3 regions of the Pseudoalteromonas galatheae genome follow, and region 1 is predicted to be linked to each of the others. Evidence: predicted binding sites of a transcription regulator. Region 1 holds the regulator's gene; each other region holds the start of a gene.
The links. Region 1 encodes FliA, which starts transcription of late flagellar genes. Its sites were predicted from a motif close to CTAAAGNTNNNNNNNNNNNNGCCGATA; they were not measured.
Positions count from the first base shown of each region.

Region 1 (10,784 bases):
TCAGAATTAATATTTCCGATGGCGATGTTTGTTTTAATAATTGCAATAGCAGGTGTCGTTGGAAACACTTTACTTGGAGGCTTTAACTTTTCTTGGCAAGCGGCTGCCCCAAAAGCGAGTAAAATGTCGCCAATGAAAGGGATTAAACGAATGTTGGGCCCTCAAGCTGCGATTGAACTATTAAAGTCAATTCTCAAATTTGTGTTAGTTGCAGGCTTTGCCATTTTGCTTATCAATATGTATTTTGAAGAAATATTGCATTTGAGTATCGAGCAAATCCCATCAAGTATAGAGCATGCGCTAGAAATTATCGCTTGGATGTTCTTAGCGCTTAGTTGCACCATGATTATTATTTCAGCGATTGATGCCCCTTATCAAAGTTATAATCACCATAAGCAGCTCAAAATGACGCTGCAAGAAGTCAAAGATGAATATAAAAACTCAGAAGGTGATCCGCAAATAAAAGCACGGATCCGTCGTACGCAAAGAGAAATGTCACAGCGGCGTATGATGCAAGATGTGCCAGATGCAGATGTTGTCGTTACTAACCCTACTCATTATTCCGTTGCCTTAAAATACGATACCGAACGAGCGGGGGCGCCTATTGTTATTGCTAAGGGTGTTGATGAGCTCGCGATGCAGATTCGAAAAATAGCGAAAGGTAGAGATGTGCCCATTGTTGAGTCGCCAGTGTTAACTCGCTCGCTTTATCACACGACCGAGGTGGGAGATCAAATTCCTGAGAAGTTATTCACAGCGGTCGCTCAGGTGCTTGCTTACGTATTTCAGCTCAATCGTTTCAAAAAGGGTAAGGGGAAAAGGCCTACGGCACTTAGCAGTAATTTACCTATCCCTGATGATTTAAAACATTAAAGGTCGCTTCTATAGAATCAGTAATTTATTGGAATACATATTGCAGTAGTTGCTGTGTGTCAATTTTTTGCTTGTGTTAAGTTATGGAATTTAAAGCGGTTTTACAACAACTCAATCGAGATAAAAAAGAATATGCTAAGGGTGTTGGTACTCCTTTGTTGGTACTTGCAGCACTCGGTATGGTTATTTTGCCATTGCCGCCTTTTTTGCTCGATATTCTATTTTCCTTCAACATTGCACTAGCGCTTGTGGTGCTATTGGTGACCGTTTATACGTTAAAGCCACTTGAATTTGGCATGTTTCCAGCGGTGCTACTGATCGCCACAATCATGCGATTGGCACTCAATGTCGCAAGTACCCGAGTCGTGTTACTTGAAGGTCATAATGGTGGCGATGCTGCCGGTAAAGTGATTGAGGCCTTTGGTAGTGTCGTGATTGGTGGTAACTATGCTGTTGGTTTAGTTGTATTCCTGATCCTTATAATTATTAACTTTGTTGTAATTACCAAAGGTGCGGGCCGTATTTCTGAGGTATCCGCACGTTTTACCCTTGATGCTATGCCTGGTAAACAAATGGCTATCGACGCGGACTTAAACGCTGGATTTATCTCTGCGGATGACGCTAGAGCTCGTCGTGAAGAAGTGACTAGAGAAGCCGATTTTTACGGTTCAATGGATGGTGCAAGCAAATTCGTTAAGGGTGATGCTATTGCAGGTATCGTGATCCTTGCCATCAATATAATAGGTGGCCTGTTCGTTGGGATGATCCAGCATGATTTAAGCTTTGGTCATGCGATGGAAGTATATACCATGTTGACTATCGGTGATGGTCTGGTCGCGCAAATTCCTTCTCTCTTACTTTCAATAGGTACTGCAATTGTCGTAACGCGTCAAAATGAATCGCACAACATGGGTGATCAGTTTAAGAACCAACTGGGTAATGAAAAGTCGCTGGCTATTGCTTCAGGTATTTTGATCACTATGGGACTCGTCCCGGGCATGCCACATGTTGCCTTTTTAGGCTTGGGTGTTTTACTTGGTTATATTGCCTATTACACGAATCAACAAAAGAAAAAAGCTGAGATTGAAAAAGCGGAGCAAGCTGCGAAAGGACCTTCCGCAAAAGGTGGTCAACAGCAGGAACAAAAAGAACTTGGTTGGGACGATGTACAACCAGTTGATGTGATAGGATTAGAGGTCGGTTATCGCCTCATTCCTCTGGTTGACCAAGCTCAAGGCGGTGAGCTTCTCAGTCGCATTAAAGGGGTGCGTAAAAAGCTTTCTCAGGAACTTGGCTTTTTGGTACCACCTGTGCATATTCGCGATAATTTAGAGCTGGATCCGAATGCCTACAACATTACTTTAATGGGAGTTGGCTCGGGGACTGGCGAACTAAAGCATGGAGACGAACTTGCAATTAATCCAGGTCAAGTGTTTGGACCGATTAAAGGCATTGAGACGAAAGATCCTGCATTTGGCTTAGATGCGGTTTGGATCAAGCCAGACCAAAAGGATGAAGCGCATTCACTTGGCTACACAGTAGTAGACGCTGCAACTGTGGTGGCAACACATATTAGCCAATTATTAACGAATAATGCGTCACTACTTCTTGGGCATGAAGAAGTACAAAATTTATTAGACATGCTAGCGAAAAGTCACCCACGATTGGTTGAAGGCTTAGTGCCAGATATTTTACCGCTTACTACCGTAGTAAAAGTATTACAAAACCTCCTTAACGAAGGCGTTGCGATTCGAGATATGCGTTCGATTGTGCAAACCTTAGTTGAGTATGGCCCACGTAGCCAAGACCCAGATGTACTAACTGCTGCAGTGAGAATTTCACTGCGTCGATTAATAGTCCAAGATGCAGTTGGGAGCGAAGAAGAAATCCCTGTCATAACATTGGCGCCTGAGTTGGAACAGATGTTGCATCAGTCACTTCAGAACGCAGGTGATGAGGGGGCAGGTATTGAACCTGGCTTGGCTGAGAGGCTTCAAGAATCATTAAGAGAAGCACATCACAACCAAGAAATGCTAGGGGAGCCGTCCATCTTATTAACCTCAGGTATGTTGAGAAGTGTGCTGTCTCGATTTGTTAAGCATACAATTCCAGGGCTTCGAGTGATGTCATATCAAGAAGTACCAGAAGAAAGACAAATCAAGATAGTGAGCTCGGTTGGACAATAGAGGATAAAGGGGCTGTAACATGAAAATTAAACGTTTCTTCGCAAAAGATATGCGTACGGCTTTGAATGAAGTGAAAGAAGAGCTTGGCGCTGATGCTGTCATCATGTCAAATAAAAAGTTAGCGGATGGTGTTGAAATCGTCGCAGCAATTGATAATGACCGTGCCGCTGCACCGGTTAAGCAAGCGCCAGCAACCCGTACAGCAACTCCTAGTGAAGCTCAGACTCGCTTTGTCCGTCCTGAGCCTCGCCAAGCTCAGCCTGTAAAACAAGCACAAGTAGCTGATAGCTTAGAAGCATTGCTTGAGCGCCAAGCACCACGCCCCCGTTCACCAGAACTTGCTTCTATGTTCTCACAGTCGGGTATTGATACTGAGCAAATGTTAAGCAGTCAACGCAAGGCACAGACTGAAGCTCCGGCATACCAAGCGAAGCCACAGCAATCTCGCCGCCAATCTTTTGACTTCGAGGATGATGCTTTTGAGCAACCACAGCAGTGGGGAGAGTCTGATGAATTGGACAATGGTTTTGGTGATGATTTACCCGAGCTAAATGCCAAGCCTGACGAAATGAGTGCAATGCGTGAAGAGATGAACGCAATTCGTCAATTACTTGAGCATCAAGTATCAGGACTAATGAAGCAAGAAATGGCTCGTCGTGATCCAACCCGCGCGTGTCTTGTAGACCGTCTTGAAGGAATGGGCATAGACAAAGATGTTGCTGAACAAATGGCATGCTTTATCCCTGATGATGTTTCTCGTAAAGAAGCTTGGAATGCCTTGTTAAACATGGTGATAAACCAAATGCACACCACTAACAATGATATTCTCCGCCAAGGTGGCGTATTCGCTATGGTGGGTCCAACTGGTGTTGGTAAAACCACAACGGTCGCAAAATTAGCGGCGCTAGGCGCACAAAAATACGGTGCAGATAAAGTGGCGTTGATAACTACTGATACCTATAGAATTGGTGCTTACGAGCAATTAGCGACCTATGGTAGAATCATTGGTTGTCCAGTTAAACAAGTTAAAGATGCAAATGAACTTGCAGAAGTGCTTTATCATTTACGAAATAAACGTCTAGTATTAATAGATACGGCGGGAATGAGTCAAAGAGATTTGCGCTTAACTGAACAGTTAAATACACTTATGCGTAGCGCAAGAGTGGATATTCGTAGTTACTTAGTACTGAGTGCAACAGCACAAATGAATGTGTTACAAGAAACCGTACGGCACTTCAAAAAAGTAAATTTAAGCGGTTGTATTTTCACAAAACTTGATGAAAGTCTAAGTTTAGGTGAGATAATTAGCATAGCGATTCAAAATCGCTTGCCAATAGGGTATCTTACCAACGGTCAGCGAGTGCCAGAAGACATTCGCGTAGCAAATGCTCAAAAGCTAGTAAAAAAGGCTGAGCAATTGTATTTAAAAAGAATAAAAGCACAGCACTCTCGACGTGTACCAGTAGCGTCAGAGTCAGTAGGAATGTATGATTAACACAGTTTTAGATCAAGCAAGTGGCCTGCGTAGAATGAGTCAAAATAGCAACCAGGGTGTAAAAGTAATAGCCGTGACCGGTGGTAAAGGTGGGGTGGGTAAAACTAATGTCTCACTCAATACTGCTATCGCTATGGGTCAACAAGGACAAAGAGTCCTAGTTCTGGATGCGGACTTGGGCTTGGCAAACTGTGATGTAATGTTAGGTCTTCGAGTAGAAAAAAATCTGTCGCACGTGTTGTCGGGAGAGTGTGAACTTGATGAAATTCTTGTAGAGGGGCCCGCAGGTATCAAAATTGTACCGGCGACCTCTGGCTCTCAAAATATGGTAGAGTTGACTCCAGCAGAACACGCCGGGCTTATTCGCGCTTTTAGCGAACTTAACACTCAATTCGATGTATTAATTGTTGATACCGCAGCAGGTATCTCTGATATGGTCCTGAGTTTTTCTCGGGCTGCACAGGATGTGATGGTCGTCGTGTGTGATGAACCAACCTCTATTACCGATGCTTATGCATTGATCAAAGTGTTAAGCAGAGAGCATGGTGTCTATCGTTTTAAAATTGTTGCCAATATGGTCCGCAGCATGCGTGAAGGGCAAGAATTATTTGCTAAACTTTCAAAAGTTACAGATCGTTTTCTAGATGTAGCACTGGAGTTAGTGGCCACCGTACCGTTTGACGAAAACATGCGTAAATCCTCTCGTAGACAAAGAGCTATCGTAGATTTATTTCCGAGCTCCCCAGCCGCGATTGCGATTAAGGGGCTTGCCGCTAAAGCAGTTAAATGGCCAATTCCTCATCAACCTTCCGGTCATCTAGAATTTTTCATTGAACAACTTGTAAACGGGTGATTATGGCTTCTCCGGTCAACAGAGCTGCGGGATATCAAACTTCAGAGCATCTTCACAAGGTGGTCGAACGGCATGCTCCACTGGTGAAAAAAGTGGCGTGTCACCTGATAGCTCGACTTCCGGCAAGTGTGCAACTCGACGATCTCATCCAATCGGGGATGATTGGGTTGATTGAAGCATCTAAAAATTTCGATGCTACTAAAGGAGCTAGTTTTGAGACCTTTGCGGGGATCCGTATTCGAGGCGCGATGTTGGATGAAATTCGCCGTGGCGATTGGGCTCCGCGTTCCGTACATAAAAATAGCCGAATGGTGGCTGAAGCTATCTCCGAGCTAGAATCTCTCCTTGGTCGAGAACCAAAAGACACTGAAATCGCTGAAAAACTTGATATATCTCTAGATGAGTACCATCATATTTTACATGATGTAAATGCAAGCAAAGTCATCGGGATTGAGGATCTTGGGGTTGATGAAGATGTGATAACCCCTGCAAACAGCGATTTTGCGCTAGACAAACCGTTTAATAACGTTAAAAATGAGCGTTTTAACGAGTCTTTAGTAAATGCGATCAAAGCGTTACCCGAAAGAGACGCTTTAGTTTTGTCACTTTACTATAACGACGAAATGAATTTAAAAGAGATTGGCGCCATTCTTGATGTTAGTGAATCTCGAGTAAGTCAAATTCACGGTCAGGCAATGATAAAGCTTAAAGCTAAAATCAATGACTGGATAAATTAGAGTACATAAAATAGTTGGGTTCGAACCTCACTGGAGGAAGTTTTGGATAAGAACATGAAAATTCTCGTGGTTGATGATTTCTCTACTATGAGAAGAATAATCAAAAACCTATTAAGAGATTTAGGCTTTACCAATGTTCAAGAAGCTGATGATGGTAGTACAGCACTTCCGATGCTACAAAATCAGGAGTTTGACTTTGTAGTAACTGATTGGAATATGCCGGGCATGCAAGGTATTGATCTGCTTCGTGCAATACGAGCGGATGAAAAACTTAAGCACATTCCAGTGTTGATGGTTACCGCAGAAGCGAAAAAGGAACAAATAGTTGCAGCAGCGCAAGCTGGAGTTAACGGATATATTGTCAAACCGTTTACAGCTGGCACGCTTAAAACTAAGCTTGAAAAAGTATTTGAGCGACTAGGCTAACAGCAAGGGGATATGGCCTATGTCTGTAAATGCTGCGCCTCAAATTACACTTGAACAAGCAAAACAACTTGTCGAGCTTTTAGAGCAGGGTGAACAAGAAAAAGCTGACCAGCTGATTTTAGAAGCTGCTAACAAAGAGCAATCGGAGCTATTTGCAGAAGTTGGAAAGCTAACTCGTCAGTTGCACGAATCTTTAAAGAACTTTGAACTAGATACTCGGCTTGCAGATCTCACAACAGAGGCTATTCCTGATGCAAAGCAGCGCCTTAATTATGTTATGGAAATGACGGAAAGCGCTGCAAACAAAACGATGGACGCAGTCGAAGAAAGCTTACCTCTTGCGCAGAATCTTGCGGATGAGTTAGCGCAAATAAAGCCCACTTGGGATAGGTTGATGAGTAGGGATATTCAACTCGGTGAGTTTAAATCTCTGTGTCATGATCTCGACAGCTTTATGCAGACTTCAAAGACACGGACAGACGAATTACAAGGTTTAATGACCAACGTTCTGATGGCACAAGACTATCAGGATTTGACAGGACAGGTTATCCGTCGTGTTATTGAGCTTGTGAGGGAAGTAGAAGATAGTCTCATTCACCTTCTAACTGTGTTTGGCACTTCAGATGAAGCACCTGCCGTTGCAGAAAAAACGAATGAAAATGAAATAAAAACAACTGAGACTATCAGTAATGAATTGTCTGGACCTGAAGGTCCAATTATTGACGCTGAATCGCGAGATGACGTGGTTTCTGGTCAAGACGAAGTCGATGACTTGCTATCTAGTTTAGGCTTCTAGTTGGAGAGTGTGTATGAGCTTTGAAGTCGATGAAGATATCTTGCAGGACTTTCTAGTTGAAGCAGGTGAAATATTAGAACTGTTATCTGAACAGCTTGTTGAACTAGAAAATAATCCTGAAGATAAAGAACTTCTTAACGCGATTTTCCGTGGCTTCCATACCGTAAAAGGTGGGGCTGGTTTTCTCGGTATGACTGAACTGGTTGATGCCTGTCACGGTGCGGAGAACGTGTTTGATGTATTACGACAAGGACAGCGAAAAGTAACTTCGGAATTGATGGATGTTATTTTGCAATCTTTGGATACTATCAACGAAATGTTCGCTTGTATTCAAAACCGGGAGGAGCCAGAAGCTGCTGATCCTGTGTTGCTTGAAACACTCCACAAACTTAGCCAGCCCGCTTCTGAAGACGAAGTCAATGAGGTGATTGACGAACCTGTTTCTGAGCCAGAACCTTTGGTGCCGGATTTAAATGCAGATGATATTTTATTCGATGCAGATGTTGGCTCAGATACTGATAGTAGTTCAGGCATTGATGAGATAACGGAAGAAGAGTTTGAAAATCTGCTAGATGAATTACATGGCGCTGGTAATGGTCCCGCTGTAGTTCCAGCGACTAAAACTGAAACTGTGTCAACCTCGGATGATGGTGACATCACTGATGATGAATTCGATAACCTTTTAGATGAACTCCATGGTGTTGGTAAATTTGGTAGTGCACCAAATACAGAAGACCCGGTGACTTCGCAAGCCAGTGAATCTGAAGCTAAGCAAACTTCAACCGACGGGGGGAATGCGCCTGCTGGTGATGAAGAAATCACTGATGATGAATTTGAAGCTTTGCTTGACGAGCTGCACGGTAAAGGGAGTGCACCTAAAGCAGTGGATGAGTCGCCCGCAAAAGCGTCAGAGAGTAAACCTGTTCAACCTGAGCCAGTTAAAGCTGCGCCAGCGCCGAAACCAGCCCCGAAGCCTGCGCCTAAAGCGGAAATTAAGCCTGCAGCTCCTACACCACAAAAAGAGCCTGACGCTGCAAAAGCCTCAGCACCTGCAGCTGCAAAGAAACCTGCTGCGCAAGCTGAGACTACAGTTCGAGTTGATACTAAACGTCTTGATGAAATCATGAATATGGTTGGTGAATTGGTGTTGGTTCGTAATCGATTGGTTAGCTTAGCCAATAACACCAATAGCGAAACCATGGGGAAAGCCATTTCAAACTTAGATGTAGTGACCGCAGACTTACAGGGCGCCGTGATGAAAACGCGGATGCAGCCAATCAAAAAGGTTTTTGGCCGTTTCCCTCGAGTTGTACGAGATCTTGCACGAAGCTTGAAAAAAGAGATCAACTTAGTTTTACAAGGTGAAGAGACAGATTTAGATAAGAATCTTGTTGAAGCGCTTGCAGATCCATTAGTTCACTTGGTTAGAAACTCAGTGGATCATGGTATTGAAATGCCTGATGTACGTGAAGCTTCGGGCAAAGCAAGAATGGGAACCGTTACCTTATCTGCATCACAAGAAGGAGATCATATACTTCTTACCATTCGTGATGATGGTGCCGGTATGGATCCTGAAAAGCTCAAGAAAATAGCTATCAATAAGGGAGTTATTGATTCTGACCAAGCGAGCAGATTGTCTGATACTGAAGCCTATAATCTGATCTTTGCACCAGGTTTTTCAACGAAAGAACAAATTTCAGACATTTCAGGCCGTGGTGTCGGGATGGACGTTGTTAAAACGAAGATCACGCAATTGAATGGCTCGGTAAATATCCAATCAGAACTGGGTGTTGGTACCGTATTAGAGATAAAAGTACCGCTTACATTGGCTATCTTGCCTACCTTGATGGTGGTAGTGGGTGAGCAAACATTTGCGTTACCACTTGCTGGTGTGAACGAGATATTCCATTTAGATTTGACTAAAACGAATGTGGTTGATGGTCAACTGACTATCATCGTGAGAGAAAAAGCGATCCCGCTGTTTTATCTTGAGCATTGGTTAGTGAAAGGTGCCAACAGGAGCATGAGAAAGGCGGAAGGCCATGTCGTCATTGCGCAAATTGGTACCAAGCAAGTCGGTTTTGTGGTCGATTCTCTGATAGGTCAAGAGGAAGTTGTAATAAAACCATTAGATGCATTGTTACAAGGTACACCAGGTATGGCCGGTGCTACTATCACATCCGATGGTGGCATTGCGCTAATCCTTGATGTTCCCAACTTATTAAAACACTACGCCTAATTTTATTAGGCGTAGTTCGAATTCTAGAGCAGCATTTGCTGCTCTGCTGTAGAGCAAAATAAAAGAGCGTTGCCAATGGCAGTTAAAGTGTTAGTCGTAGACGACTCAAGTTTTTTTCGTCGTCGAGTCAGTGAAATTTTGGAAAAAGACAATGAAATCAAGGTTATAGATTTCGCTGTTAATGGAAAGGAAGCGGTTGAAAAAGCCGCTTCATTGCGTCCAGACGTAATTACTATGGACGTAGAAATGCCTGTGCTTGATGGGATCAGTGCGGTGAAGCAGATCATGCAGGCTACACCGACCCCAATCTTAATGTTTTCTTCGCTTACTCGTGAGGGCGCGAGTGCTACGTTAGATGCACTGGATGCTGGCGCCGTTGATTTCTTACCGAAAAAGTTTGAAGACATCGCTCGTAATAGCGAAGAGGCAATTAAATCATTACAAAATAAAGTTAAGGAAATAGGCCGTCGCCGTGTTAGCCGCTTTACTCGCCCTAGTATCACGACTCCACCTAAGCGAGTCGAACCTAGAGCAACTCGCACTGACACAGGAAGAGCAACGATCCCTCAACCGGATAGAAGTTTTCAGAGACCGGTATCTGGTGGCACGTCGAATACCGCAAGTGTTAGAGCGTCGGGTAAAAGGTATGGATTGGTTGCAATTGGCACGTCAACAGGTGGACCCGTTGCGCTGCAAACGATATTGACGCAGTTGCCTGCGAACTTCCCTCATCCAATTTTACTTATCCAGCATATGCCTGCCGCGTTTACGCCTGCGTTTGCAGCAAGATTAAATAGCTTATGCCAGATTAAAGTTAAAGAGGCGGAACAAGGGGATAGATTAATGCCTGGCGTGGCCTATTTAGCCCCAGGTGGTAAGCAAATGCTGGTTGAAAGTCGCGGTGGTAGTAAAACACTTAAAGTGTTTGAGGATGATAGCCCACGGATCACCTACAAACCTAGCGTTGATGTGACATTTGCGAGTGTTGCAAAAGCTTATGGCAGCGACACGTTAGCAATTGTCTTAACGGGAATGGGCGCAGATGGCCGAGATGGCGCTCGTATGCTAAAGCAGGTGGGGGCCACTATTTGGGCGCAAGATGAAGCGACTTGTGTTGTGTACGGCATGCCTCAAGCAGTCGCCGGCGCTGGACTTTCTTCGGATAGTATCGCCCTACAA
Region 1 is NZ_PNCO02000001.1:1,102,857-1,113,640, forward strand. It holds gene flhB (flagellar biosynthesis protein FlhB) at 1-873, shown strand, start outside; gene flhA (flagellar biosynthesis protein FlhA) at 957-3,059, shown strand; gene flhF (flagellar biosynthesis protein FlhF) at 3,079-4,554, shown strand; gene CWC29_RS04835 (MinD/ParA family ATP-binding protein) at 4,547-5,407, shown strand; gene CWC29_RS04840 (RNA polymerase sigma factor FliA) at 5,410-6,144, shown strand; gene cheY (chemotaxis response regulator CheY) at 6,187-6,570, shown strand; gene CWC29_RS04850 (protein phosphatase CheZ) at 6,590-7,366, shown strand; gene CWC29_RS04855 (chemotaxis protein CheA) at 7,380-9,605, shown strand; gene CWC29_RS04860 (protein-glutamate methylesterase/protein-glutamine glutaminase) at 9,681-10,784, shown strand, end outside.

Region 2 (10,784 bases), 630 kb from region 1:
AAAAATGAATATTAAAACCGGTGAACTGGTTGGTATGGAAGCACTCGTCCGTTTCATTACCCCGAAAAAAGGGGTGATAAGTCCAGGTGTGTTTATTCCTATCGCGGAAGAAACTGGGCAGATCATCGAAATTGGTGAAGTCGTTTTAGACAAAGCATGCCGCGATGTTAAACATTGGATTGATAAAGGGCTGTTTAATGGCAGAGTTGCGGTGAATTTATCAGCAAAACAGTTTAGCCTGCCAGATCTCACAACTCGGATCGATATCATCTTGCAAAAAAATCAACTTCCCTCTTATTTTCTTGAATTAGAAATCACGGAAGGAACAGTAATGGACGATCCAAAAGAAGCAATTTCGATAATGCGCTCGCTTAGTGCGAGGGGAATACATTTAGCCATGGATGACTTTGGCACCGGCTATTCCTCGCTGGCTTATCTCAAGCAATTTCCACTGAATACACTTAAGGTAGACAAGGCATTTATCGACGATATGAACAATGAACGTGGTAGAAACATGGTAGACTCCATCGTTACTATTGCGCACAACTTAGACCTTCACGTTGTTGCTGAAGGTGTTGAAAATGAAGAACAACTTAATATTTTAGAGCAACTGAATTGCCAAACGGTTCAGGGCTACTACTACTCAAAACCGCTATCAAGCAGTGAATTTGAACAGTTCTTGAAACAACATGCTCCGAGCGAGAAACCAAACCTTCAACTCGTACAGTAGCCCTATTTCATTTAACCTAGCTCCATTTACGCTTTCCAACTAACTAAATTCGCGCAACGACGCATCCAAGCTCTACGGTAGTGCACCCGAAAAAGAATAAGCGCCGCAGGGCCCGTAATTAATGCTAAGCTCAGCCAGCGCTTTCTAGGCATTCCAGTCCAGAGGGTTTGAAGATAAATTACCACAGCACAGACCAAGGATATGATTGTAAAAGCCACTGATACTCCTGAAGTTTTTCATCTATCAAGTAAACCAAGGGCTTTTCTCCTTGGCGCAGAAACATCGCATTTCGATACTATTTACTAATGCGGCCGACGAGTCTACACAACGTTCAATATTTAATCAATACAGAAATTATTGTTGCATATTTTTGTATTATTTAATTTAATAGCGGACTGTTTAGAGGTATAGCATTACGTAAGGAGTGCTATTCCATAACTTTCCCTGATTAGGGAAACAGAGACAAGTGGGGAAATTTTTACGGTCAACTAGCAATGATTTCCTAGCTTAGTCCACTTAGGTTATGAGAGTGTTTTTAGCATAATTTGTGAAGCCAGCTTAGTCCTTAACTGGAAATTAAAAGTTAGCTTTTCTAATATTGTAGACGACTGAAATTTTGGTGCTTTTACACACTGTATTTATTTTAATCGTCAACTGTGAGTTAAACCGATACAAATCGGTCAGTTATTCAATAATTGTCTGCGTTATAACGCCATAGTATAGACTTTCTGATAGTTTTTACTGATAGACGATTACAGTATTATCACAAGAGCTGCTAAACTTACTCTCATGTAGTATTAACTGTTACTTCAAGGACACGGGCTATGGATCAGAAAAGCGTACATGAATATTTGCAGGCCAAGCCTGCTACCTTTATCACTAAGCCTTTTGCGCAAGACGTAGATGTGTACAAAGTTCAGCATAAAATGTTTGCAACTCTAACTGAGGGGAAGGAGGGGCAAATAGATGAAAATGGTGAACCTGTTTGGTGGTTAAATGTAAAATGCGACCCTGACGAAGCATTGTTACTTAGAGACAAGTATTCATCTGTTGTGCCTGGTTATCACATGAATAAGCGGCTTTGGAATACAGTCATCTTGGATGGCACTATTCCAGAAGACGAAATAAAGAAAATGATCGATGATTCTTATCAAATCGTCGTAGATAACCTACCGACCGCACAACGTGAAGAACTTGCTAGCAAGATCACGCAACGTTAATTAAAACGGCATTTAGGTAAAGCTAAATGCCGTTTTACCTTTCTATCTCCCTACACTTATTGGCTATCTTTAATGTCGATCAACTTGTCTTAAAGTTACTCTGGTAGTATACAAAAAGAATAACCAAGTAACGTTAGAGTGACGACATGACAAAACGGATAGCAGTACTGACAAGTGGCGGGGACGCGCCGGGTATGAACTCGGCAATTCGGGCTATCACGTTAAGTGCCCTAAGTTCCGGATTTCAATGCTTTGGTTTTTTTCATGGTTATAATGGTCTAATTAACCAAGAATATACTGAGCTCAATACTGATTCTGTCACAGATATCACCCAACTTGGTGGCACAATTCTAAAAAGTGCCCGCTGCCCTGCGATGCTAGGACCCTCAGGCGTCCTTCAAGCCGCAAACGCACTTAGAAAACTCCATATTGACGTACTTATTGTGATTGGTGGTGATGGCTCACTTAAAGGATTGCAAGTATTAGCAGAGCACTGGCAAGGTCAACTAGTCGGTATTCCCGCTACTATAGATAACGACCTCTCGGGATGTGACAACACCATTGGTTTTTCCACCGCCATCAATACTGCGACTTCTGCAATAGATAAAATCCGCGATACTGCAAATGCCTTTGAGCGGGTCTTTATCACCGAGGTAATGGGTCGTCATAACGGACATATCGCTTACCATGTAGGCATAGCGACAGGCGCTGAGGCTATCATTTCATTTGAAAACTGCACGGCAGAGAATACCTCTCAGGTCTTAGCTCATCTCAAAAATGCCATAAAGCATCAACATCAACACGGTAGCTTTTTGATTATACTAGCGGAAAATTTATGGCCAGGTGGCGCTCAAGCGCTTCAAACAGAGTTAAATAACAATGCCGATATCAATTGCGCACTTTGCGTGTTAGGCCATATTCAACGAGGCGGCGCACCATCTGTTGAAGATAGAATGCTCGCAACGGAATTAGGGGTAGCTGCTGTGGAAGTGATTAATGGTAACATCAAAGCAAACACTGATGTTGCGACGCCCGTTATGGTGGGAAAAATACATGGTGCAATTGTAGTTACTGAAGTCGAGAAAGTGCTAAATATGGAAAAGCCAGTATCACAGGAATGGGTACAACGATATCAACACTACCTCGCCGAGCGATAAATGCAGTGAGAGTGAAACACATATTTATTATTCACTCTCACTACGTCTTACCTAAGCGCTAGCCAAACACACTAAAAGCAGATTCGTTGAGCCACAGGTGACATAAAATACTCGCGATATAACCAAGCAAGATCACAGGTGCCCATTTTAGGTGCCCCATAAAAGTATAATAGCCTCTAGCCTGACCCATGAGTGCTACCCCAGCCGCCGAGCCAATAGAGAGTAAACTCCCTCCTACCCCTGCTGTGAGCGTGATCAACAACCAATGGCCGTGTGACATTTCAGGTTGCATCGACAGCACAGCAAACATTACAGGAATGTTATCGATCACAGCGGAGATAACCCCTAAGAATACGTTAGCATAGGTTGCAGACCATTCACCGTATAATATCTCTGACATTAAACTTAAATAGCCGAGAAACCCCAAACCGCCAACACACATAACGATACCGTAGAAAAATAATAAGGTATCCCACTCAGCGCGTGAAACTTTGCTAAAGACATCGAATGGCACAACACTTCCTAGCTTCTCGAGACGCTCTTGATCCCCTTCTCTTTCCGCCATCGCTCGCTTTCGTGCTAATGACCCCGGTAACGTCATTCTCAGGAAGTAACCAAAAAACTGTAGGTAACCGAGGCCCATCATCATGCCAAGTACCGGTGGTAAATGCAGCAAACTGTGTGAAAGCACAGCAGTTGCAACAGTCAATAGGAACAAAGTTAAAATTCTTAAAGCACCGCGCTTAAGCTCTACTCTTTCGTAAACTGCACTGGGCTTTCTATCCGCCACAAAATAACTCATTACGACTGCTGGTACGATGTAATTAACCAGTGAAGGAACAAAAAGCGCTAAGAACTCACTGAAATGTACCATACCGGCTTGCCATACCATCAAAGTGGTAATGTCACCAAAGGGGCTGAATGCTCCACCAGCATTGGCAGCTATCACGATATTGATACAGCTTAAATTGATAAACTCTTTGTCACCTTCAGCTACCTTCATCACCACGGCACACATTAGCAAGGCTGTGGTTAGATTGTCTGCAATTGGAGAGATAAAAAAGGATAAGAACCCAGTGATCCAAAAGAGATTCTTATAACTAAAACCCTTTTGGATCATCCATGCTCGTAGCGCATCAAAAAGGCGGCGCTCCTCAAGCGCGTTGATATAAGTCATCGCAACCAGCAAGAACAACATCAACTCCGCAAATTCTAACAAATTGTGCCGAAATGCGTGCTCGGTAACATCAGGTTGTCCCTGATTAACGTAATACGCCCCAATCATGAGCCAAATGATGCCTGCCGCCACAAGCACTGGCTTTGATTTTCGCATATGGAGTTTTTCTTCAAGCATTACAAGTGCGTATGCTAAAACGAAGACAACAATACAAACCAAACCGAGTGTCGAGCTAGTAAGATCTAAGGTGCCTTGAGCCGCCAAGGCTGGTGATGGGATCACGGATATGACCCATGCGCAACAGAATAGCAGTAGTCCATTGATTTTCATTTTTTTGCCTATCGATGAGTGCAGAGGGATGGCATTTCAGCCAAACTCACTTTAGCATAGATAAAAAATAATCAGCATTGGACTGAAGTCTAAGGCATCCTGTTTACAGTAGTACAAACAGGCTCATACATCAGCAGTAGGTATTTATGCTTCAACTTTCGCAGCAACAACAAACAGAATTACAGCAAAAATTGAGCAACGAAGGCTTTGCACGGATTGAAAATATTCTAGACGATACAAACGCTCAACAACTACATGAGTGCCTCTGTAATCTAGACTACCAGCTCGCACTGTTTCATAACGGGACAGCAAAATCAGTCAAGGACAGTGATATTCTTGCCTTAACACCACAAGAGCAGCAAGCCTTGCTTGAAGATATACATAGTTATGCTTCGCGTGGTGTTGGTTTTATGTATGGCCGCCATTCCATAGCATCCTCAAGCCCTGAGACTCTGCAAAGGCTCTACAGTGATCTCAACAGTAACGCTATACAGTCGTGCTTTTCAGCAATTTCTAGCCAGAATATTATCCGTACCTCAGCCCAAGCAACGCGCTTTATAGGTGGCCAGTATTTAACGCGACATAATGATATTGTAGAAGCTGAGGGCCGGGTTTATGCCTATGTACTCAGCCTAAGCAAAAGTTGGCACCCTGACTGGGGCGGGCTACTGCAGTTTTTTGAACCCGATGGCACACCCACTAAAAGTTATGCACCTAAGTTTAATTCACTGGTGGTTTTCGATGTGAGTAAAATTCATTCTGTGACTTACGTCGCGCCATTTGCAAAAGCGCCGCGACTCTCTGTCACGGGATGGTTTAGAACAATAGACATATAGGCGTTCGTTGAGCTTACGTATCTATTGTTCTAGATGTCTATTTTATTAATATTTTTCGCTTATCTTTTCGATGGTTAAGATCAACGCAAGGCCAGCGACGGCAAGCGCAATACATGCCAGCGTATTCGGGTCTTGACCGTACAGCGTACTGTATTGCGCAGGCAGAATGTTGGCCTGACTCAATGGCTTTTCGATACCACTGGAGTTCACGTAAGTCGTAAGCACTTGTTTCCAAGGCCACAATAAATTAAGCGAGCCCAGCAAAAAGCCAGCTAGTAGCGAGAACGTTACTTGCTGATAGTGCGCCAATAGCCAGCTGAGTAGACGCGAAAACGACATTAACCCCACAATACAACCGAGTAAGAATAGACTCACTAAGCCAAATTCAAGCTGGTTCACCGCACTGAGTACATGGCCATACATACCCAGCAACAGTAGAATAAAGCTCCCTGAGATCCCAGGTAAGATCATCGCGCAAATGGCGATAGCACCTGAAATAAAAAACATCCAATGAGATGCTTGCGCTTCAGCCGGTGAAAGGGAAGTAATAGCAAAAGCTATGATAGCACCGACTGCGCAGGCGATAATATTTTGGCCACTCCAATGAGAGACCTGTTTTGCAACATAGATAAAAGATGCGACGATAAGACCAAAGAAAAATGACCATACCAGTGTTTGGTGTGCCTCCAATAAATAAGTGATCACCTTCGCCAAAGACGCTGCACTGATGAGCAAACCAGAAAATACCGCCAGTAAGAAGCCACCATCAATGTGCTGCCAAGTGGCTTTTAGACCGTCACGGCGCAATGTGCTCAAGGCCTGTAAATTTACACTTTTAATGGCATTTAAAAAACGTGCATAGATACCAGTAATAAAAGCGATGGTACCACCAGAAACGCCCGGGACCACATCCGCAGCGCCCATTCCAGCCCCTTTTAAAAACATAAAGAGATAGTCTCGTTTGCTATCTTTGTACTGCACAAATTTCTCCTTTCATTTTCACTGCCGAGCAGTTTAACCCAAAAAATAGCGACAGCTAAAGCTTTCACTTAACTGGTCGATAACAAATTATGATGTTTTATGCGCTTGTACCATGATCATAAGAACGCTTTTATTACTCGCAACCTCTATATCCATCACGACTTTTGCAGCAGAGCACATTGATGCAGCACCGCTTGGTTCTCTTTATCAGCAAGACGCTAATCGCTTCTACGAGCCATCGCAGCTAATCAAGCTGGAAAGTGAAAATGAAAGCTTTTATGTGTTTCATCAAGAATATATGGCAGCCGCTCGCGAAGGCATCGTGATCTTATTGCCCGACATGCAAACTCCACCGCTCAATAACAGCGGCATAAGCTTTCTTGCAAAGCGATTAAGCGACGATGGTTATGATACTTATACCCTCACTCCGCCCGATCTTTCTTATGCACCGAGTTTGCTGGAGCAAGACATCGTGCTCCCCGACGCTGAAAAGCCTGTTCAGAAACTGATTTCACCCATTTCTGAATCAAATCTCGATGAATATAAAATGGCCTTGGTCAGCCGCTTCGAGGTACTTTATAACACGCTATCCATGACTCAAACAGAAAAGTTGGTGGTTGTCGCATTTGGTAATAGCGCAGGTTTATTCGGTGAGTATTTAGCAACACTGCCCAACCTACGTATAGATGCATTTGCCGTTGTTAGCCCACAATTGCCTAATGCAACACGGCAAAAGCATCTGGCATCCAACCTTTCTCTGATAAGCCCTGCTTTGCTGGATGTTTACTACAGTTTTGACAATCCAATTGTGGTCGATAATACGCAGGATAGAGCGCGCTGGGCAAGAAAGAATAGTAAGCTTGATTATCGCCAACGGGAGCTTTTTGGAGAAAAAACCGATCCTCTCCAACATCAAAGACTCAGAAAGGAATTACTCGGCTTTTTAAGCGTCTTATAGTTTTCAGGTTAGCTCTTTTTTAAATATTCATAAGCAGACTGAATGTCTTGGCTTTTGCGCTTTGCCACTTCCATCATATGCTTAGGCAAGCCTTGTGACACCAATTTATCAGGGTGATGCTGCGACATCAATTTGCGATAGGCTTTTTTGATATCACGCTCATTGGCCTCTTCACTCAACCCCAGTACAGCCAGCGCTTTAGCACGGTTTAAGCCATTATCTTGTGATGCCGGTTGACGGCCGCCCTGTTGCTGGTGTTGGTGTTGCGATCTCCCCGACGCCTGCGAGCGGCGAAATTCAAATTCTGCTTGGTAGCGCTTTAGCAGGAATAAAAAGTGGGTTTCTGCAAAGCCTAAATACTTACTAACCTGTTTAAGTAAGGCCTTCTCCGCGTCAGACACATGACCATCACAAAATGCCATTTGAATCTGAATTTCTAAAAACAGCTGTCTCAAATCATAGCGTCTAGCAAAAGCCTCTTTAAAATCAGTCACAGCCTCTTTTATCGAAAAGTCACCGCTTTTTCCCGCTGTAAACGCATGTTGCGCTTCTTTTCGCTCTTCACCCTGCAAGCCCATTTCACTCATAAATGCAGACGCGGCTTGAATGTGGATTTCGCTGACACGACCATTAGATTTTGCAATATGTCCCATCACAGAAAAACAGCTGGAAAAGAACAAAGCTTGGCGCTCATGTAAATCTTCACCTTTCATGAAACCTTGAAAGCCACCGACCTTATCAAAATCCTGACGCAAACTTTTATCAAATAAATGGCCGAGATAAAAACCTAAAATAGCGCCTAACCAACGACCAAATAAAAAGCCGAAAATTGTGCCTAATAACTTACCCCACATCGCTATATCCTAACTTATCATTGATCATTTTTAGTCGCTCCGGCGTGCCGATGTCGTCCCATGCGCCTAAATACAGTTCAGTAGAAACTTTATGCTGCTCAAGCCCACTGCGCAGCAACGGCCCTAGTTTTATAAAGCCAGCCCCAAGCTCGGCAAAAAAACTTTGGTGATATTTACCAATGCCGGACAAGGTATACTTTTGCTGATTGAGCGGCTGATGGGCAAGACAAAAGTCGCCTTCAGGGTTATGTTCGGGATTTTCTACCAATACAATGTGCGCTTCGCAATGGCCCTCTGCTGCGCTGCCGAGCTGTAACTGCACCAAGCTGCTAACATCATAGTCCGTAAAAATATCGCCATTGAGTACAATAAAGCTGTCATCCTGTTCACATAACATCGGCAGAGCTTGAATGATTCCACCTGCGGTTTCTAATCCCCCCTCAGGTTCATCACTGTACTCAATATTGACACCAAATTGACTACCATTACCGAAATAGTCTTTTATCACCTGACCTTGCCATGCAAGATTTATCACGATATCGCAGATCCCAGCCGCTTTTAAGCGCTCGAGATGGTGCTCTAGTAGTGGTTTTCCTGCAACGTTAAGCATAGGTTTTGGTTGGTTTGCGGTCAGTGGCATCATACGTTTACCACGACCAGCAGATAAAATTATCGCTTTCATTATTACTTCTATTTTGTGCCTAATTTGGCCTGAGCTTGAGGCATTATGTCATTCTCTAGCCAGCTTGCAAGCCACTGAAATTCTTTATACTTATTCGCCACTTCAACGAGGTAGTGTAAGGTTGGCAAAATATTTTCTAAGTACCCGCCTTTGCCGTCTCGCTGCAATAGGCGAGTAAAAATTCCGGCCGCTTTAAGGTGCCTTTGCATCCCCGTTAAGTCAAAGTAATGTTGGTAGGTACTAAAATCCATACCGCCTAATAAATTTGCCGCTTTTAAGCAATCAAAGCTATGTTGCTGAAGCTCAGTTAACTCATGTGCATCAAGGCGAGTATAACAATCCCGCAACAAAGAAACCGCATCATAAGTGACAGGTCCTTGTACCGCATCCTGATAATCAATGAGATACCACTGAGACTGATGACATATCAGGTTGCGACTATGAAAGTCTCGATGCATCGTAACCTGCGGCTGACGAGTCATCGCATCAACGAGTTTCAACTTCACATTATGCCACTGCACTTGTTGATATTCGGTGGGTGTTAAGCCAAGCCATTTTGTTACAAGCCACTCATAAAAGATATTAAGTTCCATATCAACGAACCCAGCATCATAGGGTTTCATCCATTCACTCTTTGGTGTTTTGGCTATTTTAGGAATAAGCGCTATCAACGCACGATAGTCCTCTAGCCGAGAAGGCAATGCCAACCTATCGGCCAAATGCTCAGAACCCAAATCTTGTAACAGTAACAGCCCTTGCTCTTCTTTACGCGCAAGGATTTGTGGCACATTGAGCCCTTGCTTTGCAAACACCGTATTTAAACCAATAAAAGGGGCATTATCGAGTTTATCGACCGGTGTCTCCATTAAGATCCACGACTTCGTTTGTTGTTTGACGCGATAATAACGGCGGAAACTGGCATCCGAGGTGATAGCCTCACATGTAAAATCGTCGCTTTGTAGTGTTTGCTGAATAAACTCGACGCGCTGGTTTTGACTATTCATGGATTTACTATTACACCTTCTACTTGTAAATATTTAAATGCTACTGTATTTCCGACAGTTTTCATTTATCATGATGAGCTTATTATTAAATGCTCAGCTAATAGGTTATTAAATGCGCAAAATTTGGGGCTTGGCTGTATTATCCGCTATTCATTCTACAGCTTTTGCTAATACGAACATTGTCACCGCACAATGTAAAGACTATATGCAGCCAGAAAACTGGAAGCCGTTAGCCTCGCTGCCCAAACATGCCATTGATATCGTTGCCGATGACTTAGAACTACAAGGTACTGATAGTGCTGAGTTTTCTGGCAATGTGGTGATTAACACTGAAACCATGAGCTTAGAAGCTAGACGTGCGCTAATCGATAAAAAAGAAGGCCTGCTCAGCGCTTCTGGACCACTACTCTATCGTGATCAATTTACCAAAGTTCACAGTAATGGGCTATTCGCGGATTTAAATGCTAACACCGTGAGCTTGCTTGGTGCTGAATATGAATTAACAGACCAGCAGGGCCGAGGTGGTGCAGAGAAATTGCATGCCTCTGGCAGCAAAATTTCACTCGACAACTCCAGCTTTACCACGTGTCCTGCTGATGACCCATTTTGGAGTATCGAGGCAAGCAGTATTGTACTTTCTCGTGAAGACGGTTGGGGTGAGACCTATAATACGGTGTTCAAAATTATGGACACGCCTATTATTTATTTACCCTACTTTACGTTTCCAATCGATGATAGACGAAAATCTGGCTTGCTGACGCCAACAATTTCTAGCTCGAATAAGTTTGGTTTAGAGCTGATCACCCCTTATTATCTCAATCTAGCCCCTAACTATGATGCGACCTTAACGCCAAG
Region 2 is NZ_PNCO02000001.1:474,361-485,144, reverse strand. It holds gene CWC29_RS02075 (putative bifunctional diguanylate cyclase/phosphodiesterase) at 1-730, shown strand, start outside; gene CWC29_RS02070 (MmcQ/YjbR family DNA-binding protein) at 1,555-1,950, shown strand; gene CWC29_RS02065 (ATP-dependent 6-phosphofructokinase) at 2,097-3,107, shown strand; gene nhaD (sodium:proton antiporter NhaD) at 3,166-4,614, opposite strand; gene CWC29_RS02055 (2OG-Fe(II) oxygenase) at 4,761-5,450, shown strand; gene CWC29_RS02050 (DUF368 domain-containing protein) at 5,496-6,431, opposite strand; gene CWC29_RS02045 (DUF3530 family protein) at 6,544-7,389, shown strand; gene djlA (co-chaperone DjlA) at 7,398-8,243, opposite strand; gene murU (N-acetylmuramate alpha-1-phosphate uridylyltransferase MurU) at 8,233-8,925, opposite strand; gene CWC29_RS02030 (aminoglycoside phosphotransferase family protein) at 8,934-9,929, opposite strand; gene lptD (LPS assembly protein LptD) at 10,042-10,784, shown strand, end outside.
Region 2: the regulator FliA is predicted to act here: its motif matches at 6,487-6,513, upstream of CWC29_RS02045 (DUF3530 family protein).

Region 3 (10,784 bases), 370 kb from region 1:
TAAAAGCCATGCACAACACGGTAAAAATAGGTACCGCAAAAAATGCGTTTAAGGGCGTAACTTATGATCACGCTGGTAAAACGGGAACCGCGCAAGTTATTAGCATTGCTCAAGGCGAAAAGTATGATGCCAAGAAGCTAAAAGAAAAACACAGAGACAATGGTATTTACGTGGGTTTTGCGCCTTTTGATGATCCGCAAATTGTTATTACTGTAGTCGTGGAAAACCAAGGTGGCGGTAGTGCAATCGCAGCGCCAATGGCAAGACAAGTGATGGATTATTACTTTTCAGCCTACCCGCTTGAGAAGGAGCAACAGCAATGAGTCCGCTGAATAAGCCACGTTCACTCTTTGAAAAGGTTCATATCGACCTACCATTATTTGCAGCCTTGATTACGATGATGGTTGGCAGCCTAGCGATTGTTTATAGCGCTAGTGGGCAAGACATGGGCATGATGATGCGTCATGGTACACGCATGTTTGGTGCATTAGTTGCCATGTTATTTATGGCACAATTCTCTCCAAATACGCTTAAGCGTGTGGCTATTCCCGTTTATCTCGTGGGCCTTGGCATGCTCGTTGCGGTGCTGTTTTTTGGTGTCAGCAGTAAAGGGGCTCAGCGCTGGTTAGACTTAGGCGTTACCCGTTTTCAACCCTCTGAAATAATGAAGCTAGCAGTGCCCATGACGGTCGCTTGGTTTATAGGCCGCTCTCACTTACCTCCAAGTATTTTAAATTTAACAATCGGCTTTGTGATTGTGCTAGTGCCAACTATTCTGATCAAAGAGCAGCCTGACCTCGGTACTTCTATCTTAATTGCCAGTTCTGGTATTTTTGCGCTCTTTTTAGCTGGATTAAGTTGGCGTTTAATCGGTTCAGGTATATTACTTGCGGTCCCCGGTGGCTATGCGTTTTGGCATTACGGAATGCATGCCTATCAAAAACAACGTGTACTGACTTTTTTAGATCCGGAAAGCGACCCGCTGGGCTCTGGTTACCATATCATCCAATCAAAAATTGCAATAGGCTCTGGTGGTGTTGAGGGCAAAGGCTGGCTACACGGAACCCAATCTCAATTAGAATTTTTGCCAGAGCGCCATACCGACTTTATCTTCTCGGTGTTGAGCGAAGAGTTTGGCTTGTTAGGTGTCACCATATTACTCAGCTTGTATCTTTTTATAATTGGTCGCGGATTATATATCGCAGTACAGGCACAAGACGCTTTCAGTAAGCTGCTTGCAGGAGCACTGACGTTGACCTTCTTCGTCTATGTCTTTGTAAATATCGGAATGGTTTCTGGTCTCTTGCCAGTAGTCGGTGTACCTCTGCCCCTAATTAGCTATGGTGGCACATCGATGGTGACCTTAATGGCCGGTTTTGGCATTATTATGGCAATCGCAACAGATAAGAGGATGTTGTTAAAATAATGACTGTTCGTATTACTCTGATTTCAAAATTGATTTTAGTATTTGCCCTGTTAAGCATGCTAAGCGCTTGCGGTAGTCGTTATCATATTCGTCATGACAAAGCGCCACTGCGCGAGCCTACCGAACTGGAAATGCAGGATGCCATTGTCACCAACGAGAAAAAGAGCGTCAGTGCCAATCGCCCCTACACTGTTCTTGGAAAACGTTACACGCCAATTTCGGACGAACATGGGTATCAACAACAAGGCATTGCCTCGTGGTATGGCCGAAAATTCCATGGCTACCACACCTCCAATGGTGAAATTTTTAATATGTTCGATATGACAGCAGCACATAAAACGCTGCCACTCCCTAGCTTTGCTAAAGTAACAAACTTAGACAACGGACGCTCTGCCATCGTTAGAATTAACGACCGAGGTCCGTTCCATGACGATAGACTAATCGACCTCTCTTATGCGGCTGCCTACAAGCTAGGCTATCACCTTCAGGGTACAGCGCGCGTTAAGGTCGAAGCCATTACTCTATCGCGCGAGTCTCCAAGGCTAACTTATGTACAAGTTGCTGCTGGCAGTAAACTTGAGAATATACAGTTATTAGCAGGTCAGTTAAAACAAGAGCTGGGGTTAGGTACACCCATCACGTTTGAAAACAACCTGTACAAGCTTAGAGTCGGCCCTATTACCGACGACAATCAAGCACAATCTTTACTAAAAACCTTACAACAAGGTCAATTTAGTCGTGCTTTCTTGCTTTACAGTGAGCAGGAACTTTAGAATAACCGCAATGAATGCCGATAAACAAAAAAGCGAGCATAATGACTTCTATCAAACCAAAAATCGTTAAAAAAGTCCTTGGACTGGTGTGCACTTTCTCTATTATGAGTGCCAGCGCACAAATTATTCCTTCGCCGCCGCAAATCAATGCGAAAGGCTATTTCCTTGTGGACTTCACAACTGGAAAAGTGATTGCTGAGGGCGAAGCGGATACTAAGCTAGCGCCAGCAAGTTTAACCAAAATGATGACCAGCTATGTTATTGGTACCGAAATCGCTGCAGGTAACATTAGCCCATCAGATCAAGTCACTATTAGTGAAAAAGCGTGGGCTAAGAATTTTCCTGGTTCGTCGGTGATGTTTATCGAAGTAGGTAAGCAGGTCAGTGTTGATGACTTAAACCATGGGATCATTATTCAATCAGGCAACGATGCTTGTGTTGCAATGGCCGAGCACATTGCTGGCAGCGAAAGTGCGTTTGCCGATCTGATGAATGCACATGCTGAAAAACTGGGGATGACTAATACCCACTTTATTAACAGTCATGGTTTAGATACTGATGAGCATTACACCACCCCAAGAGACATGGCAACACTCGGGGCGGCACTTATTCGTGATGTACCTGATGAATACGCTTTGTACAAGAAAAAGTCTTTTTCATACAACGGTATAAAGCAATATAACCGTAACTCACTACTTTGGGATGCAAGCCTCGAAGTGGATGGCATTAAAACAGGCCACACCTCGGATGCAGGCTACAGCCTAGTTACTTCAGCGGTTAAAGACGATATGCGTCTTGTTGCGGTAGTCATGGGCACAGAAAGTGAGCGTGCACGTAAAGTTGAGAGCAAAAAGCTACTTAACTACGGCTTCCGTTTCTTTGAAACCATTACTCCATACCAAGCTGGTGACGCTTTTGCCGATCAGCGTGTGTGGATGGGTAACAAAGAAACCGTATCGCTGGGCATTATGGAAGACACTCCTATTACTATTCCACGCGGTCAAAGTAAGAATTTAAAGGCTAACTTTGAGTTAGATAAAACACTCGAAGCACCTCTGGCGAAAGGCACTAAAGTTGGTACTTTGTTCTTACAGCTTGAAGGTGAAGACGTAGCACAATACCCGCTAGTTACACTTGAAGAGATCCAAGAAGGTGGATTCTTCAGCAAGATCTACGACTATCTACGTTTACAGATCTCGCAATAACCCTATTTTATGTAAGTGAACGCCTCATCATGAGGCGTTTTTTTTTGCGCCAAAAATGATAGAATGCGGCCAATAAATGACGACCTTGGCAGCTCCTGGCTTGAAAGAGCATCTTAGTGGCCAAATAAAGGCGTCAGCAAGTAGTTCGTTGTGAGGATACCGTCGTGGTAAAACCAGTTAAAAATACTAAGTTTGATGAATACTTAGAATTTCCTTGCCCATTTACATTCAAGATTATGGGCCTTGCAAATGTCGATTTGACGGATCAGATCCTAACTAAACTGCAGGTTATTGCACCGGGTGATTATGCACCAAAGGTTAAACCAAGCAGCAAAGGCACCTATGAAGCCGTATCTCTTGTCGTTACCGTAACCAGCAAAGAGCATATCGAGCAGATTTATACCGAGATCGGTGGCATCGAAGACGTCCGTTACATCCTGTAGTTGGTAAGGACCCCTAATTATGGAATCTCGTAAGTTAATTGTGCGCCAACTCGGCCTTTGTAGTTACGAGCCAATTTGGCACAAAATGCAATCTTTTACCGATGAGCGTGATGACACCACAGCGGATGAAATCTGGCTGGTGGAACATGAGCCTGTTTTTACACAAGGTCAAGCTGGTAAAGAAGAGCATGTCTTGGCGCCCGGTGATATTCCTGTCGTAAAAGTGGACCGCGGTGGTCAAGTTACCTATCACGGTCCAGGGCAACAAATGCTTTATGTATTGCTCAACTTACGACGATTGAAAATAGGGGTACGTGAACTCGTCACTTGGCTAGAAGAAAGTATAATCGACTCCCTAAAAGAATATGGGATAGAAGCTTACGCTAAAGCCGATGCGCCGGGTGTATACGTCAACGATAGCAAGATAGCATCTCTTGGACTTAGAGTCCGCCGTGGCTGCTCGTTTCATGGTCTCGCACTCAACGTTAATATGGACCTTGGTCCATTTTTACGAATAAACCCGTGTGGTTATGCGGGCATGAATATGGTGCAAAGTAGCGAAATTAATGGACCTCAAACCGTCGCTGATGCGGGGGCTGGTCTGGTAAAACACATGCTAAAACGCATTAATGCTGAGCATGTCGAATACACTGAAGGGTTTGAAAACGTATGAGTAAACCAGTCAAAATGGAGCCAGGGGTAAAGCTCCGCGATGCAGAAAAAATGGCATTGATCCCAGTTAAAGTCATGCCAACAGAACGCGAAGAAATGCTGAGAAAGCCTGAGTGGTTAAAGATCCGTTTGCCAAAATCAAGTGAACGTATCGATGGCATTAAACAAGCAATGCGTAAGCACGGTTTACACTCTGTTTGTGAAGAAGCATCTTGCCCTAACCTGTCTGAGTGCTTTAATCACGGTACAGCAACCTTTATGATTTTAGGTGCAATTTGTACTCGCCGCTGTCCATTCTGTGATGTGGCCCATGGTCGTCCACTAAAACCTGATGCACAAGAGCCGGAAAAGCTTGCGCTTACGATTAAAGACATGAAGTTAAGCTACGTTGTTATTACCTCTGTTGACCGTGATGACTTGCGCGACGGTGGTGCACAACACTTTGCCGACTGTATTCGCGAGATCCGTAAGCACAATCCAGGTATTACAATCGAAATTCTCGTACCTGATTTCCGTGGTCGTATGGATAGAGCGCTTGAAATCTTAAGCGAAACCCCACCGGATGTATTCAACCATAACCTTGAAACAGCACCAAGACTTTACAAACTAGCGCGTCCGGGTGCCGATTATAAGTGGTCACTTGAATTGCTACGCCGCTTTAAAGAAATGCACCCAGAAGTGAGAACTAAATCTGGCTTGATGGTTGGACTAGGCGAGGAAATCTCTGAAATTGAAGAAGTATTAAGAGACTTGCGCGAGCATAACGTAGATATGCTTACCGTAGGCCAGTACCTACAACCTTCAAAGCACCACTTACCAGTCAAACGCTACGTGCCACCAGTTGAGTTTGATGGGCTAAAAGAATATGCCGACGAGATAGGCTTTAGCCACGCCGCTTGCGGACCATTTGTGCGCTCTAGCTACCATGCAGATCAGCAAGCCGCGGGTAAAGAAGTAAAATAAACAGTGCCATTATATTCACTGTTTTGAAAGCCGTATTCCTATACGGCTTTTTTGTATCCGTAATTCCCCGTCTAACAGCCATTAACAGCAAAACGGTTTCAATTCCGTGCTATTCGTTATATCTTGCCTCACCAGATAATAATAATCAGGGGCAAAACGTGCTTAAGAATAAAACTTTGGGCAGCATGCTGATTGTAGCAGGTACTACAATTGGCGCAGGTATGCTCGCCCTCCCTATTGCATCAGCAGGACTTGGCTTTTCTACCGCTATCGCATTATTAGCAATCACATGGTTATTAATGACCTATACTGCATTGCTTATGCTGGAAGTACATCAATACGCAGATCAAGACGCAACATTAAATACACTAGCAAAAAACTTACTTGGTAAAACGGGGCAGTATGTCGCTAACTTTTCAATGGTCTTTTTGTTCTATGCCTTATGTGCGGCTTATATCGCAGGTGGCGGCGCACAGCTTCAAACCAAACTTGTCGGCATGTTAGGTGATGGCATAACCCCTCAACTGGGCTCTGTACTGCTTGCTGTTATCATAGCGACCATAGTGACATTAGGCACAAGTACAGTTGATAAGCTCAATCAGTTATTATTTACTATTAAAGTTATTGTGCTCGCGAGTTTGTTCTTTATTTTAACACCTTATGTTCACGGCCAACACCTCATCGATATGCCGGTAGAACAAGGGCTGGTAATTGCAGCAATTCCGGTCATTTTTACTTCCTTTGGTTTTCATGGCTCAATCCCATCAATCGTTAAGTATGTGGGTGTAGATATCCGCCAACTACGTAAAGTAATGATGTTTGGTGCTGCCCTCCCGCTTATCATCTATGTGTTCTGGCAGTTGCTCAGCCAAGGTGTTATGGGTCAAGAGAGCCTAATGGCAAGTGAGGGACTGCCGGGTTTTGTCACTAGTATTTCGTCTATCGCACACAACGACAACGTACAGTTATTTGTGACTATATTTGCAGATCTTGCTCTCGCGACTTCGTTCTTGGGTGTAAGCCTTGGTTTATTCGACTTTTTTGCTGATACCTTTAAAAAGCAAGACACCAAGAAAGACCGTATAAAAACGGCGTTCATTACCTTTTTACCACCGCTAGGGTTTGCCCTTTTTTATCCCAAAGGTTTTATCATGGCACTGGGATACGCAGCGATTGCATTGGTGGTATTGGCGGTGTTTCTGCCAGTTGCTATGGTTTGGAAACAGAGAAAAGCTAGAGGCAATGATGGATATCAGGTTAAAGGTGGTACGCTTGGGCTAGGGCTTGCAGCCGCTTTCGGTGTAATGATCATTGCTTCCCAGCTGATGCAAATGGCTGGCCTTATTCCTAGTTTAGGGTAAACAAAACAACAGCAAATTAATCTGAACCTTGGAAAAGCATTAATTATCCAAGGTTCAGATTAACTAGTAGTTTCTGTTAGACTGTGTTCCCTAGCCAGTCTCGCTTCTTTTCTATCTTGCATTAACTTCCAAAAAGTAAACACTGGCACAAATGCTAAGCACAGAGTAGCCACATTAACCATAGGGATAACTGTGGGGTACAGGTAAGTTGAATAGGAAAGATCCATAAAATGTCTGTCGACAAGTCTAAAAAACTGTAATAGCGGAGCCGGAATAATGATTATTTGGGCAAGAATACTTTGCCAAAGATACATCTTATCTTTAACAGCCCAATAAGCAATAATTGCCATAAAGACAATGTCTGAAAAAGCCCAATAGATATACCGATAAATTTTATCGGGATCAGCCGCCCTAATAAAGTCAGAATTCAGAACTCCCAAGACATAAAACAGCGCAATTAAAGTTGCATACCTTAACGCTTTTATATCACGAACTGCGAGGCACAGAACAACCGCGATGAAAGACACCCAAACGCTATGCTCAACAAAGAAGAGCCTAACAGGCTCCCACGCGGACCACATAATTAATTATTTTGTCAAACTTGGCTTTTTTTCAGCTTCATCATCACCGCCGGAGCCGTTATCACCAGGTAATCTATAATTTTTAATGTTCATCATTTTATCCTTATCGAGAGTATGTAGAGCAGCTAGAACTTTAGCGAATTCCCGGTAATTTGGCAACAAACTGTAATTAATTTTGCCTCACTTCAATAGGGTCTGACTCTTTCGCTTTACCCTGTAAGATAGAGATTTCAACGCGCCTATTACGCCGTCTATCAGCGTTGCTCTCATTGGGAACAAGCGGTCTGGTATCTGCGTGTCCAACCACGACCATTCTGTTCTTATCAAAACCACGAACTCGCTCCATCACAGTTGCGACGGCCACAGCTCGAGTTGCCGATAAGTCCCAGTTATTCGAATAAAGCTCGTTCGTCACTCTAAAATCGTCGGTGTGACCCGACACAGTGATTTCACCAGGAACATCTTTTAGTAACTCTGCAATTTCTTCAACCACAGGCTCAAATTTAGGCTGCAAAAATGCACTACCTGCTGGGAAAGAGCCATTCTCCTGAATGCGTATAATGATTTGTTGCCCTAGCGATTCAAGCTCAATTGCACCATCCATAATTTGCTTTTCTAGCTGCTGCGCAATCTTTTTCACAAGTTCATTAACTTGTTCTTGATCCGCTGATGCAATTGCTTGCGTTGACGCCATTTCCTGCGCAGTACTGGCTGATTCACCACCACGCTTGTTGCCACGCTGTTCTTGCCGACCACCCGCAGAAGATTCATCACCAGCCTGAAACTCGAGCATCTGCTGCGTCATCTCTACCGTTTGCTGTTGAATAGTTTCAATCGGTGTCGGCTCTGGCTTTCCTGGAGTAAACTCCATCGCGATAACGCTGGTACCTTTTGGGATATCCTTTACTTCAATTTTATTTTGTACGCCAAAAGCAAACTTCATCGAACCGGCGATTTGCTTAAACTTCAGCACATCCATTTCAGAAAAAGCCAACAGTAGTACGAAGAAGCACATTAACAATGACATCAGATCGGCAAAGGTTCCCATCCAAGCCGGAAGACCTGGAGGGGGACATTTACATTCGTTCTCATCTGACATGATTATTCCTCAGCCTCAGCACCACGTTTAGACTCAGGCAAATAGTTCTTCAAGATACCTTCAATGACCTTCGGGTTTTGGCCATCTTGTATACCTAATATAGCATCCAAGATAAGTCGCTGATTTCGTTCTTCTTCATCTTTACGGAGTTCAAGTTTTACCTGAATAGGGATCGCAACCACGTTAGCTAAAAACGCACCATACAAAGTTGTTAAAAGCGCAACGGCCATAGCAGGTCCAATTGCTTTTGGATCATCCATGTTAGACAACATCGCCACTAGGCCGATAAGTGTCCCAATCATCCCCATCGCAGGCGCAATATCCGCTAGGGACTTGAATAAACCTGCGCCTAATTCATGCCTTGAAGACGTCAAGGCAATATCTTTTTGCAATGTAGCACGCACAACATCAGCATCATGACCATCGACTAGCATATCGACGCCTTTACGCATAAATTGGTTGGGGATTTCAGCTTCTTCTAACGCTAAAAAACCACCTTTACGCGCAGAATCTGCTAGCTCAACTGCTTTTTCAATCAGCTCTTCAGGGGTTTCAATCTTAAACATGAAGGCCTTCCCGGCCACCTTACCAATACCGAAAAACTGCCCAAGCGTAAAATTGGACAACACGATAAAAATTGAACCACCAAATACGATAACGACGGAAGGCGTGTTATAGAACATAGCGATCTGGCCATCACTACTCAATACCATTGACATTACAATCAAACCTATGGCACCCAGGATCCCTATTACCGTTGCTAAATCCACATGTCCTCCGGGGGAAGTTATTTGTGATAAATCACGCAGTTATTGTTGTTTGAGTTATCGGCAAGTTTTTCTACAACTTAACACTATTATATTAAAAAGAGTTTAAAATGCGAGTTTATAGCAGATCTTGTAATGCCGATACTCGGACAGATCAAAAAGTCACTGGTTTTTTTGACCTTGACGTCCAATCCCCCTAAAATTGCCACACTTTTACTTTACGGGTCGGTGTGATATATGGCAGTAAAAAAACCAGATAACTTGAGCTTTGAAGAAGCTATGCAAGAACTGGAGCAAATCGTTGCGGACATGGAAAATGGTAGCTTGCCTTTAGATCAAGCACTTAAACAATTTGAGCGCGGGATTAAGCTTGCAAAAGCATCAAATCAAAAACTTCAGCAAGCTGAGCAGCAGGTCGCTATTTTAATGGGCGAAGGTGAGCAAGCACAATTACAGCCATTTGATAACGAAGCCTAATGTCAGCAAAATTAAAAGAAAAACTGCAGCATGCTAAAACCCGTGTAGAGAACACCGTTTTACACTATTTTGATAATGCGCTTGATACCGAAGAAAATATAAAAGCAGCTACCCGTTATAGCATCGAAAACGGTGGCAAACGTCTGCGACCATTTTTGGTATATTGCACTGGTGAATTATTTGGTGCTGCTCCAGAAGACTTAGACAAGGCCGCCGCCGCAATAGAGTGTGTGCATAGCTATTCTTTGGTGCACGATGATTTACCGGCTATGGATGATGATGAGCTTAGGCGCGGCCGCCCAACTTGTCACATTCAATTTGACGAGGCGACCGCTATTTTGGCTGGTGACGCTCTGCAAACGCTGGCTTTTGAACTATTAAGTGATCAGCAATTCACAGTGAGCCATCATGCACAAATCAAAATGATTTCCGCACTAGCCAAAGCATCAGGTCTAGCGGGGATGGTTGGAGGTCAAGCGCTGGATATTGCAGCCACAGATCGGTCTATTACAATTACTGAACTTGAGCGTATTCATAAGCTAAAAACTGGTGCTCTCTTAAGTTGCGCAGTAGAGTTGGGGATTTTGTGCGGTAACCCTGAACAAGTTACCAAGCAAGCGCGTGAAGCAATGCATATATACGGGCGTGCAATCGGCCTTGCATTCCAAGTCAGAGATGACATCCTAGATGTAGAAGGCGATACTTCTGTGCTTGGCAAACCACAAGGTTCTGACTTGGAACACAACAAGTCTACCTATCCAGCGCTCCTTGGTCTCGCACAAGCAAAAGAGAAAGCGGAACAATTGATTGATGAAGCACTAGATGCACTCAAAGTTATCGATGGCAACACGGAAATACTTGCAGATTTAGCAAAATACATCATAGATCGAGAATATTAAGCTGACGTATAAAATAACTACGCCAAGCTAAGAAAATATTCACAAGTACTTTGTAAACGCTGGCTAACATAATATCATGACCAGTTAGTGAAGAATTTTAATAATTATGAAGTGAACC
Region 3 is NZ_PNCO02000001.1:733,725-744,508, reverse strand. It holds gene mrdA (penicillin-binding protein 2) at 1-323, shown strand, start outside; gene rodA (rod shape-determining protein RodA) at 320-1,426, shown strand; gene CWC29_RS03220 (septal ring lytic transglycosylase RlpA family protein) at 1,426-2,199, shown strand; gene CWC29_RS03215 (serine hydrolase) at 2,241-3,404, shown strand; gene ybeD (DUF493 family protein YbeD) at 3,569-3,847, shown strand; gene lipB (lipoyl(octanoyl) transferase LipB) at 3,867-4,520, shown strand; gene lipA (lipoyl synthase) at 4,517-5,482, shown strand; gene CWC29_RS03195 (aromatic amino acid transport family protein) at 5,641-6,843, shown strand; gene CWC29_RS03190 (hypothetical protein) at 6,903-7,424, opposite strand; gene CWC29_RS03185 (flagellar motor protein MotB) at 7,594-8,523, opposite strand; gene pomA (flagellar motor protein PomA) at 8,526-9,293, opposite strand; gene xseB (exodeoxyribonuclease VII small subunit) at 9,528-9,767, shown strand; gene ispA ((2E,6E)-farnesyl diphosphate synthase) at 9,767-10,666, shown strand.
Region 3: the regulator FliA is predicted to act here: its motif matches at 9,349-9,375, upstream of pomA (flagellar motor protein PomA).